DNA from 4 places in the Streptomyces sp. ME19-01-6 genome. Region 1 is predicted to be linked to each of the others. Evidence: riboswitches for the same ligand, from Rfam matches in the RefSeq annotation. Region 1 holds a riboswitch; each other region holds the start of a gene.

What was found. A riboswitch is a leader RNA that binds a small molecule or an ion and turns the genes downstream of it on or off. The one in region 1 is predicted to bind cyclic di-AMP.
Positions count from the first base shown of each region.
Region 2: it holds a riboswitch for cyclic di-AMP, as region 1 does, so the genes downstream of both, PV419_RS25585 (transglycosylase family protein) here and PV419_RS35325 (transglycosylase family protein) in region 1, are expected to answer to the same signal.
Region 3: it holds a riboswitch for cyclic di-AMP, as region 1 does, so the genes downstream of both, PV419_RS37395 (M23 family metallopeptidase) here and PV419_RS35325 (transglycosylase family protein) in region 1, are expected to answer to the same signal.
Region 4: it holds a riboswitch for cyclic di-AMP, as region 1 does, so the genes downstream of both, PV419_RS32540 (M23 family metallopeptidase) here and PV419_RS35325 (transglycosylase family protein) in region 1, are expected to answer to the same signal.

Region 1 covers NZ_JARAXF010000021.1:41,960-44,801, reverse strand. The annotation lists gene eno (phosphopyruvate hydratase) at 1-896, opposite strand, end outside; gene PV419_RS35325 (transglycosylase family protein) at 1,064-1,756, opposite strand; cyclic di-AMP (ydaO/yuaA leader) riboswitch at 1,758-1,928, opposite strand; gene PV419_RS35320 (transglycosylase family protein) at 2,189-2,842, opposite strand, start outside.
Region 2 covers NZ_JARAXF010000012.1:14,073-16,914, forward strand. The annotation lists gene PV419_RS25580 (DUF4232 domain-containing protein) at 82-795, opposite strand; cyclic di-AMP (ydaO/yuaA leader) riboswitch at 1,149-1,330, shown strand; gene PV419_RS25585 (transglycosylase family protein) at 1,336-2,622, shown strand; gene PV419_RS25590 (dsRBD fold-containing protein) at 2,677-2,842, opposite strand, start outside.
Region 3 covers NZ_JARAXF010000024.1:29,647-32,488, forward strand. The annotation lists gene PV419_RS37390 (aldo/keto reductase) at 1-330, opposite strand, end outside; gene PV419_RS37395 (M23 family metallopeptidase) at 522-1,667, opposite strand; cyclic di-AMP (ydaO/yuaA leader) riboswitch at 1,679-1,829, opposite strand; gene PV419_RS37400 (PP2C family protein-serine/threonine phosphatase) at 2,030-2,842, opposite strand, start outside.
Region 4 covers NZ_JARAXF010000018.1:152,874-155,715, reverse strand. The annotation lists gene PV419_RS32545 (pitrilysin family protein) at 1-1,107, shown strand, start outside; cyclic di-AMP (ydaO/yuaA leader) riboswitch at 1,367-1,564, shown strand; gene PV419_RS32540 (M23 family metallopeptidase) at 1,578-2,402, shown strand; gene PV419_RS32535 (GntR family transcriptional regulator) at 2,606-2,842, shown strand, end outside.

The sequences.
Region 1 (2,842 bases):
TCGGTGATCGTCTTCCAGCCGTCCCAGTCCTCCTCGTTCAGCGGGTCCTCGATGGAGACCAGCGGGTACGCGTCGACCAGCTCGGCGTAGTACGCGGTCATCTCGGCGGCGCTGCGCGACTGGCCCTCGAAGGTGTAGGAGCCGTCCTTGTAGAACTCGGAGGCGGCGACGTCGAGCGCCAGCGCGATGTCCTGGCCCGGCTGGTAGCCGGCCTTCTTGATCGCCTCGACGATCAGGTCCAGGGCGTCGCGGTTGGAGTTCAGGTTGGGGGCGAAGCCGCCCTCGTCGCCGAGGCCGGTGGACAGGCCCCGCTCCTTCAGCACGGACTTCAGGGTGTGGTAGACCTCGGTGCCCCAGCGCAGCGCCTCGGAGAAGGACTCGGCGCCGATCGGCGCGATCATGAACTCCTGGATGTCCACGTTGGAGTCGGCGTGCGAGCCGCCGTTGAGGATGTTCATCATCGGGACCGGCAGGAGGTGGGCGTTCGGGCCGCCCAGGTACCGGAAGAGCGGGAGGTCGGAGGCCTCGGAGGCGGCGTGCGCGACCGCGAGCGAGACACCGAGGATGGCGTTGGCGCCGAGCGAGGACTTGTCCGGGGTGGCGTCCAGGTCGAACATCGCCTGGTCGATCAGGCGCTGCTCGGTGGCGTCGTAGCCGACGAGCTCCGGACCGATCTGCTCGATGACGGCGAGGACGGCCTTCTCGACGCCCTTGCCCCCGTAACGGTTCTTGTCGCCGTCACGGAGCTCAAGGGCCTCGAAGGCACCGGTGGAGGCACCGGAGGGCACGGCGGCACGGCCGGTGCTGCCGTCGTCGAGGCCGACCTCGACCTCGACCGTGGGGTTGCCTCGCGAGTCGAGGATCTCGCGAGCTACGACGACGTCGATGGACGGCACGAGGATCTCCTTCGTATGGGTCTGTGGTTCTGCAGCATGAGCCTAACGGGCCCGGGGGGCCCACCCGACGAAGCCCCGGCAGGGCGCGCCTCAGGTGGGGGGCGGCGCGCCCGGCCGGGGCCGTCTTCTTCGGGTGCCGGGGTGGGGGTAAGGCCCGGCGGCGTGGGTCAGGAAAGGTGCAGCTGCTGGCCCGGGTAGATGAGGTTGGCGTCCTCGACGATGTCCTTGTTCAGCTCGAAGAGCTTCTTCCAGCCGCCCTCGACGTGGTGCGCCTCGGCGATCTTGGAGAGGGTGTCGCCGGACTTGACCTTGTACTCGCCGTCGCCCTTCTTGACCGCGTGGCGGGCCTGCCCGCGCCCGGCGTGCTGGTCCTCGCCGCGGGGCTGCGCCTTCGGCTTGGCGGGCTGCGCGGGCTTGGCCGTCTCGGCCGGCTTGGCAGGCTGAGCCGGCTTCGCGGGCTGGGCGGTGGACGTCGAGGGGGTCGGGCTGCCGGTGGTGGTCAGACCGGTGCCGCAGACCGGCCAGGCGCCCTTGCCCTGCCCGGCCAGGACCTTCTCGGCTATCTGGATCTGCTGGTCCTTGGTGGCCAGGTCGGCGCGGGCCGCGAAGGCCGTGCCGCCGTACGCGGCCCAGGTGGAGTTGGTGAACTGCAGGCCGCCATAGAAGCCGTTGCCCGTGTTGATCGACCAGTTGCCGCCGGACTCGCACTGCGCGACCGTGTCCCACTGGGCGGTGGTCGCGGCCGAGGCGGAGGTGGCCCCCAGGAGCGGTGCGGCGACGGCCGCACCGGCGATGCCGGCGAACGCGGCGATGCGGGTGACCTTGGAGGGACGGCGGTGCTTACCCTTGTCGTTACGCATGTTCGTTCCTCACCGACGCCTACGAGGTGAGCTGTCGGGTTCGGGCTGTGAGTTGCCCGGCCCGGTGCGGCTGACCGCACCGTGGCTTCACCCCGAGCCGAACGGGCCCGTCTCCGGGCCGCTACGGCGCCTACCTTGGTTCCCCCGCTCCTGCCTCCGGCGCAAACGCGTCTGGTCCCCCCGACCGCCGGCAGGACTCGGCGTGGCGATCGACGGTGCCCGCGGTGGCGAGCGAAAAGACGTTAAACACACCTTCCGATGAGGTTCAAACCCCTACATCCCAGCGAATGAGGCGGTATCCGCATCCAGCCGTCCCACATCTACGCAGGTGAGGCCGGGTGCGGAAAGATCGGACAGGCGACACACGCCGGGCGATGTGACGAGATGTATATCTCACCGTCGCCAGATCGGGCAAATCACCCCGAACTGCCGCTACCTCGCGCTGAGATCGAGACGCTGACCAGGGTGAATGAGGTCCGGGTCGGTTCCGATGAGGGTTTCGTTGGCCTCGTAGAGCTCGGGCCACCCTCCGTCCGCCTTCTGGTCGCCCTGGTCGCCCGCGATGTCTGACAGGTTGTCATCGCCGCGCACGGTGTAGTCCGCGCGCCCGAGGGGCTGGAGGGGCGTCTCGGCGCGCTCCGCGTCGTCGCGCGAGGCGTGGCGCCCCGAGGACCGGGCGTCGTCGTCCGCCGTGCCCGCGGAGTCCTGCTCGCGGGCGTCGGGCGCGCCACGGTGGCGACCGGTGGGGGCGCCGGAGGAGTCGTCCTCGCCCTTGGCGTCGCGGCCGGAGGGCGTGTCACCCTCGTCCGACGCGGAGCCGCCCTCCTCCCGGGACACCTCGCCGGAATCGCCCGACTTATCCCCCTTGTCGCCGGACTTGCCGTCCTCGACCACGGAAGGATCCGACTTATCAGCCTTGTCGGACGTACCGGATTCTCCGGAAGCACCAGAACTATCAGAACTATCCGGCCGATCGCCCTGGCTGGAGTTATCGGACGATTCACCCGTCGCGGAGTCGTCAATCCCCGCGGCCTCCTTCGCCCCCTGGGACGCCGGCGTACCCTTCCCGTCGGGGTCCACCTCCAG
Region 2 (2,842 bases), on a different contig from region 1:
TCCCGGCCAATTCATTTCCGGCGCGTCCGGTCGGGCGCGGGGCGGGGACAGCGGTTCCGCGCCCGGCCGTGGCGCTCCGGGTCAGGGCTGGGAACCCGGCTCGAGGGCGGTGACTTCGAATACGCCCCCGCAGACCTGGAGGGAGCGCGCCGACGTCTTCATGGAACGGTAGGAGTCCGGCGGGTAGGCGCGAATTCGGGACGCGGTCCGCCAACAGGGCTTGTCAGAGAGGCCTTTGTTGAGGGTGTGCAGACTCGCGTAGGCGCTGTCGCCGGGTTTCAGGACGATCGTGGGCCGCGCCGGTCCTCGGCGGGTGGCGGGATCGCCGATAGCCGCGCCGGGGGCGTCGAGCAGGGAAACGCCGGGAAAGCCCGTCAGCGTGCAACTGGTCTCGCCGGTATTGGTGAAGGCCAGCGGAACATAGACATTGCCCGCGCCGATATCCGCCCGGCCGGTGGAGAGTTTCAACTGATCCTGGGAGCAGACGCGGCGCGCGGCGGGCGGGGCGGCGGAGGCTCCCTCGGTGGCGACGGACGGCTTGGCCGCGGTCGGCGTCTTCGCGGGGGTCGAGGCCGGGGCGGCGTCGTCCCCGGTCTCGCTCGGCTCGGCTGTGCCGGGCCGGGCGGCGCTCGTGGCCGAGTGGGGCGCGTCGGCGGAGCCGGGCGGCGCGGGCGCCCCCGAGTCCTGATCGGTGCCGCAGGCCGTGACCGCGGCCAGCGCGCCGATGAGCAGTGCGGATACGGATAAGACCGGCGGCCGACGCCTCGCGGGCGTCCCGCCGTACCGCTGAGCCATGGGCAACCTCCTGTGGGTCGGACATCCAGCGGCTCGTCAGCCACCGCGCCGGGTGCCCCGACATTCCCCGTCCATTCCCCTTCGACTCCTCTTCCCCCGATCGACGCCCTTATGTCTCCATGGCATTAATCGCATAACAGGGGCAATTCGGCATTACGGATTCCACGCCACAATCACCCCACCCGGAAAGCCGTGACGCGGATCACAGTTCATCATGGACGTGATCGATTTCCGGACACAGGTCCGTCGAGACCTTGTCGTGACCAAAACGATGTGTTTACTGTGCGGCACCCGTCGCATTCCATGCACGGGTCTCTCCTCCGCCGGAGCGCCGAGTCCTGCCGTGGCGGAGGAGTGACACGACGACCTGTCACGGCAGGAGCGGGGGAACCAGGTAGGCGCCGTGCCGCGCGATATCGGGCGGGACGGCTAGGGGTGAAGTCGCGCCACGGTGCCGGGGGCACCGAGAAGGGCGCGGCCGGGCAGCTCCCGCCCGAACCCGACAGCTCACCTCGCAGGCGTCAGGAGAGGATGAGCTCAATGGCTGCACGCGGACGTCACCGCCGGCCCCGGCCCCGCCGCGTCTCCCGCGCCTCGCTCGCGTTCACCGCGGGCGGCGCCGGCGTCGCGCTGCCCCTCATAGGCGTCGGCCAGGCGAACGCCGCCTCCGTCGACACCTGGGACAAGGTGGCGGAGTGTGAGTCCACCGACAACTGGAGCATCAACACCGGGAACGGCTACTACGGCGGCCTGCAGTTCTCCCAGTCCACCTGGGAGGCGTTCGGGGGGACGTCCTTCGCGCCCCGGGCCGACCTGGCCTCCAAGGACCAGCAGATAGCCATCGCCGAGAAGGTGCTCGACGCCCAGGGCCCCGGCGCCTGGCCGGTCTGCTCGGTCAAGGCGGGCCTGACCCGCGGCGGCCAACCCGCGGACGTCTCCCCCGGCAGCTCGCAGGCCACTCCCAAGGCGGCCCCGAAGGCCGCCCCCAAAGCCGCTCCGAAGGCCACCACCAAGGCCGTCGATCAGAGCGCCGCCGCCGGGCGCTCCGGCTCCTCGTACACCGTGGTCAGCGGCGACACCCTGTCCCGGATAGCCGACGCGCAGGACATGGACGGCGTCGGCGGCTGGCAGCAGCTCTACGAGACCAACCGCCGGGTCATCGGCGGCGACCCGGACCTGATCTACCCCGGCCAGAAGCTCACCCTCGACGGAAGCCGGTCCCCGGCCGGGCAGGAGCGCGAGAGCCGACCGGCCGAGCAGACGGACCGGGCCAAGCAGACGGACCAGTCCAAGCAGCGCGCGGAACAGGCGGCCAAGCAGCGCGCCGAGCAGGCGGCCAAGCAGCGGGTCGAGCAGGCGCAGAAGGCACGGCAGAAAGCCAAGCAGTCCGGCTCGGCGGCGCACCCGTCCTCCTCATCGTCATCCTTCACCACGCCGGTCGCCGGCCACGGCATCGGCACCGCCTACGGCGTCTCCGGCAGCAACTGGTCCAGCGGCCATCACACCGGGGTCGACTTCCCCGTCGCCACCGGAACGCAGGTGCGGGCGGTGGGCTCGGCCGAGGTGGTCGCCGCGGGCTGGGGCGGCGCGTACGGCTACCAGGTCGTGCTGCGCCACTCCGACGGCATGTACAGCCAGTACGCGCACATGTCCGCGCTGTCCGTCCACGTCGGCCAGACGGTCTCCGGCGGCCAGCAGATCGGCCGGTCCGGGGCGACCGGCAACGTGACCGGACCGCATGTGCACTTCGAGGTGCGCACCGGGCCCGACTACGGCTCGGACGTCAACCCGCTCGCCTATCTCCGGTCCAAGGGCGTCCAGATCTGAGACGGGTGTCATGAAGGGTGCTCTGCCGCGGCCCGAGGCCGCGGCAGACCCGCCCTACATCACCAGATGTGCCTTCGCGTGCGTGACCTCCTCGATGTCACCGCCCGCCTTCGAGATCAGCCGGTGAGCGAGGTTGTTCAGCGCACGTGCCGCCGCGATCTCCTCGCCGACCCGCGGCTGAGCCGGGTCGTCGGGGTTCCGGTTCGCCCGGCCCTGAGCC
Region 3 (2,842 bases), on a different contig from region 1:
GGACAGGCCGCGGGGCGTCGGGACGCCGGCGCCCACCTTGGTCGCGAGGACGATGCCGGAGCGGTTGCCCCGGGAGGCGAACCAGTTACCGAGGATGGTCTCGGACTCCCCGCCCGAGTTGCCCGGCGCCCACGCGGAGTAGACGTCCGCGGTGTCGATGAAGTTGCCGTTTGCCGCCGCGTAGGCGTCGAGCACGGCGAAGGACTCGGCTTCGTCAGCCGTCCAGCCGAAGACGTTGCCGCCGAGGGAGAGCGGGGATACGGACAGGTCGCCGATCCGCTTGCGGTTGTCGGTCTGCTTGGTGCCCTTGGTGTCCTTGGTGTCAGCCATGCGTTGTTTCAGCGCGGTGGCGGAGCAGGGTATTCCGGCGTCCGGGGCAATGATCGGCAAAAAGACCGGCGGCCCTGGCGTCAAGGGGGGAGAGAGCGCCAAGGCCGCCGGGGTATGGGGACCCGGTCAGCAGGTCATCGGTCCGACGTCGCCGGGGATGGGGACGGGGACGGGGACGGGGGTCGCGGCGGTCACGGGTTCAGGCCGTGGTCGCGGAGCCAGGGCATCGGGTCGATCGGGCTGCCACCGCCCGGCCGGACCTCCAAGTGGAGGTGCGGGCCGGTCACATTGCCGGTGGCGCCGACACGGCCGATGACCTCGCCCGTCGTCACCGAGCCCGACGTACGGACCATCGACGACAGGTGGCAGAACCAGAGCTCGGTGCCGTCATTCAGCTTGAGCACGATGCGGTAGCCGTACGAACCGGCCCACCCGGCCGAGGTGATCGTACCGCCGTGCACCGCCTTGACCGGGGTGCCGGTCGGGGCGGCGAAGTCCTGGCCGGTGTGGTCGGCCGACCACATGTCACCGGCCTGGCCGAAGGACGCGGTCAGGGTGTACGAGACGACGGGGAGGGTGTACTGGGCGGCGAGCTTGGCCAGGCGCTCGGCCTCGGCCTTCTTCCGGGCCGCCTCCTCCGCCTTCCGCTTGGCCTCGGCCGCGGCGGCCTTCTTCTCGGCCTCGGCCTCGGCCTGCCGCTTGTCCTCCGCGTCGGCGGCCTTCTTGGCAGCGGCGGCGGCCTTCGTGGCGGCCGCGTCGGCCGCGGCCACGCGCTGCGACTCGTCGGCGGCGTTCTGCTGGTTCTCGGCCTGCTGCAGGATGCGGGCGCGCAGCGCCTCGCCCGCGTCGGTGGCGCCGTTCGCCTCGTCCTCGGAGGTCAGGCCCGCCTGGGAGAGGGGGGCGGCCGCGGAGGTCGAGGAGTCGCCGGAGCCTGAGTCCGACAGCAGCGAGCCGATGCCGGGCAGGTCCTCCGCGTCGGGGAGGACGTCCCGCACCTTGTCGGCGACGTGGGCGAGGTCCGGCATGGATATGGGGGCCTTGGGGCGGTCCTTGGCGCTCGCCATCCCGCCCGCGCCGACCGCCGCGATCACGCCGACGCCGAGGACGGCGCCGCTGCGCGCCATCGTGCCGCCGCGCTGCTTGGCGACGCGGTGCCGACCGCGCACCGGGGCTATGGATTCCTCAGTGGGATTCCACTCGTCCCACGTCTCGGTGTCCTGGTCGGCCCTCGCCTCGGCGGCCGGTTCGAACCAGGAGCCGTAGCGGGTGGCTGTCCCCGCTCCGGCGCCGGATGTGCGGGACGGAGCTTCTTCAAGGGCAGACCTGTTGGACGCCACGCGGGCGCACTCCTTTCCTTCCCTCTCGCCTACCGGGTTAGCTGACGGGTTCGGAGCAGGAAGGTCTCCTACGGGTCAGGTTCGACCCGATTCACCCCAAGGTTGGTGGTTCCCCGGTTCCCTTGGTGTTGCTGTGCGTACGGGATTCGGCGACGGCGCACGGTGCCGCCTCTTGCGACGGCTGTAACGACCGCGCTGCGTTATCGAACGTTAATAGAGAGCGTGACCTGATTCCAAGCAGTTCCCGGGAATCAGAGGAACCTTTGAGGTGAACTTAACGCCCAACACGGGACGCAAGGGGGCAAGTCGACAGCACCCTGAGCACACTCGGAAACACCCTCGAACCGATCGTGCGTCAATTGTTATCCGGAGGGATCATGTTCCACTACGGAGCGTGTCAGCGTGGTGGCCTGTTCATGGTCCGCGCCCGTCGTCACCGAGGTCCGGCACAGCGCCAGCAGCGCCATGTCGTCCGCGGTCCCGCCGCCCGTATGCCGCTCCACATCCCCCACCAACGCGTCGAGCAGTTCCACTGGTCCGGCGAAGCGGCGGCCGCGCAGCCGGACCGCCGGGTCGTAGAACGTGCCGTGCGCGTCGCGCGCCTCGCTCACCCCGTCGGTGAACAGCAGCAGGGTCACCCCCTCCGCGAACGGCAGCTCCTCCACCCGGTCCGGCCACGCCCCCAGGTCGCCCATCCCCAGCGGCAGCGCCGGCATCTCGGGGTCGGCGGGGCGCACCGAGCCCTCCCCGTCCAGCAGCAGCGGCGACGGGTGGCCGCGGTTGATCATGCGGAGCAGGGAGTCGCCGCGGGGGATCTCGGCCAGCACCGCCGTGATGAACCCCTCGGCCTGCTCGATGTCGGCCCGCCGGGCCCGCTCGCGCTGCAGCGCCCGCTCCAGCCGCAGCGCGAGCCCCTCCAGCGTGGCCTCCTGCTCGGCGGCCTCCCGGAAGGCGCCGATGATGATGGCGACCAACTCGACCGACCCCAGCCCCTTGCCCCGTACGTCGCCGATGACCATCCGTACGCCGTGCGGGGTGTCCTGCACGGCGTACAGGTCGCCGCCGATCGCGGCGTCCTGCTCGGCCGCCACATAGCGGGCCGCGACGTCCAGGCCGGCCAGGCGGGCCGGCGGCACGGGCAGTACGGCGCGCTGGGCCGCCTCCGCGATGCCGCG
Region 4 (2,842 bases), on a different contig from region 1:
CTGGACGCATACGCCGACCACCCCGGCGTCCGGGTGTCGCTCGAGGTCCCCGTCTCCCGGCTGCCCAAGGCGCTCGGCCTGCTGGCCGACGCGCTGCGCGCGCCCGCCTTCCCCGAGGGCGAGGTGGAGCGGCTGGTGCGCAACCGCCTCGACGAGATCCCGCACGAGCTGGCCAACCCGGCCCGGCGCGCCTCGATGGCGCTGTCCAAGGCGCTCTTCCCGGCCGAGACCCGGATGTCCCGGCCGCGCCAGGGCACCAAGGAGACCGTCGAGGGAATCGACGCCGCGGCCGTGCGGGCCTTCTACGAGGCGCATGTCCGCCCCTCCACCGCGACCGCCGTGGTCGTCGGCGACCTCGCCGGCGTCGACCTCGACAAGGCGCTGGCCGAGTCCCTCGGCGCCTGGACGGGCGGCGCCGCCGAGTCCCGCGCCATGCCGCCGATCACCGCCGACGACACCGGCCGGGTGATCATCGTCGACCGGCCGGGCGCGGTGCAGACCCAGCTGCTCATCGGGCGGATCGGCGCCGACCGCCACGACCGGGTCTGGCCCGCCCAGGTGCTCGGCACCTACTGCCTGGGCGGCACCCTCACCTCCCGGCTCGACCGGGTGCTGCGCGAGGAGAAGGGCTACACGTACGGCGTGCGCGCCTTCGGCCAGGTGCTCCGCTCCGCGGCCCCGGACGCCTCCGGAGGGACCACGGGCGCCGCGATGCTGGCCATCAGCGGCTCGGTGGCCACCGAGGTCACCGGCCCCGCCCTGGAGGACCTGTGGAAGGTGCTGGGCACGCTGAAGGAGGAGGGCCTCACGGACGCCGAGCGCGATGTCGCCGTGCAGAACCTCGTCGGGGTGGCCCCGCTGAAGTACGAGACGGCGGCCGCCGTCGCGGGCACGCTCGCCGACCAGGTCGAGCAGCACCTGCCGGACGACTTCCAGGCGCAGTTGTACGCGCGCCTCGCGGAGACCGGGACGGTGGAGGCAACCGCCGCGGTGGTGAGCGCCTTCCCGCCCGACCGGCTGGTCACGGTGCTCGTCGGTGACGCCTCGACGATCGAGGAGCCGGTCAAGGCGCTCGGCATCGGCGAGGTGCGCGTCATCCAGGGCTGACCCGCCCGGCCGCGCGAGTGGGCCCGGGTCAGGGCCCAACAGAGAGCTGTGGCAAGGCCCCTGGCGCCGTTTCAGGCGCCAGGGGCCTTTTTGCCGTCACTTCACGCGTCGTTTCGCCCGCTTTATAGCAGAGGTTGCCCGTCTGGTCGGTGGTGTCTGTGGGGAAACCAACAAAAAGGCGGAACCGTTTGGTGATCGAATGCGGTCACGCTTAGCGTCAGTCCGGTTGTCCGACCGAGACACGCCGCACCCGCGGCACGGACAACCATCGCCGAGTCCCCGTACGGCGCGAGCCAGGGGAGCCGGGGAACCAGCCTCGCCCGACGCCGCCCGCGGCGCCGGACGGGTGATCCCCAGGGGTGAATCGGACGCCTTGCCCGCGAGGGGGAGGGGCCCGTAGGAGACCTTCCTGCTCCGAACCCGTCAGCTAACCCGGTAGGCGAGAGGGAAGGAAAGGAGTGCGCCGGACCATGGCGTTCACCCGTACCACCGGGAAGCACCGCCGCCCCAGTCGGGCCCCCCGCCCCACCCGTTCCGGCGCCAACCTCGCGGGCATAGCCACGCTGGCCGCCTCCGGCGTGGTCGCCGGCTTCGCCGCCCCGGCCCTCGCGGCATCGGACGACCCGCGGGGCTTCGAGGACACCGGGTTGCGCCAGGCGGTCGCCATGGGCGATGAACTCGCCGACCAGGTCGCGGCCCAGGCGCAGACCCAGCAGAGCGTCGCCGAGGAGGCCGCCGCCAAGGCGCAGGCCGAGGCCGCGGCCCGCAAGGAGGCCGCGCGGCAGGCGGCCGAGGCGAAGCGGAAGGCCGAGGCGGCCGCCAAGAAGGCCAAGCAGGAGCGCGAGGCCAAGGAGCGCGCGGCGCGCGAGGCCGAGCGCAAGCGGCTGAACACGTTCGTGTCGCCGATCCCCGGCTCGTACCTCTCCACCGGCTACCAGGCGTCCAGCGGCCTGTGGTCCTCGGGCAGCCACACCGGCGTGGACTTCCACGCCGCGTCCGGCACCTCGGTGCACTCCGTCGGCTCCGGCACCGTGGTCGAGGCCGGCTGGGGCGGCGCGTACGGCAACAACATCGTGATCAAGATGAACGACGGCACCTACACCCAGTACGGCCACCTGTCGTCCATCGGCGTCTCCGTCGGCCAGACGGTCACCCCCGGCCAGCAGATCGGCCTGTCCGGCGCCACGGGTAATGTGACCGGCCCGCATCTGCACTTCGAGGCCCGCACCAGCCCCGACTACGGCTCGGACATCGACCCCGTCGCCTACCTGCGCTCGCACGGCGTGAACATCTGATCACGCTGCTTCGGCTTCCGAAGGCCCCGGTCCCGCGGACCGGGGCCTTCGGCGTACCCGCTCGCCCGCCTGGCCAAAAAATATCCATGAAATCCCCCCGCCCATCGGAAATTCCAGCCCCTTAGAATAGAGTCGCTGAACACGCGTCAATCGGCTGCGTTTCGCGGAGATTAAGGCGGAGGTTCGACAATGCGGGACCGGAAGTGAGCGGCGATACGACCGCGACGCCGGGCGGTCGTCGGATTTCGGCGCACGCGGTGTGTACGGCGATCCGCGACGACATCGTCTCCGGCACCTTCGCGCCCGGCAGCCGGCTGATCGAGGAACTCCTCGCCCGGCGCTACGGCGTCTCGCGCGTGCCCGTGCGCGAGGCGCTGCGCACCCTGGAGTCGGAAGGCTTTGTGACCACCCGCAGACACGCGGGCGCGTGCGTCGCTCAG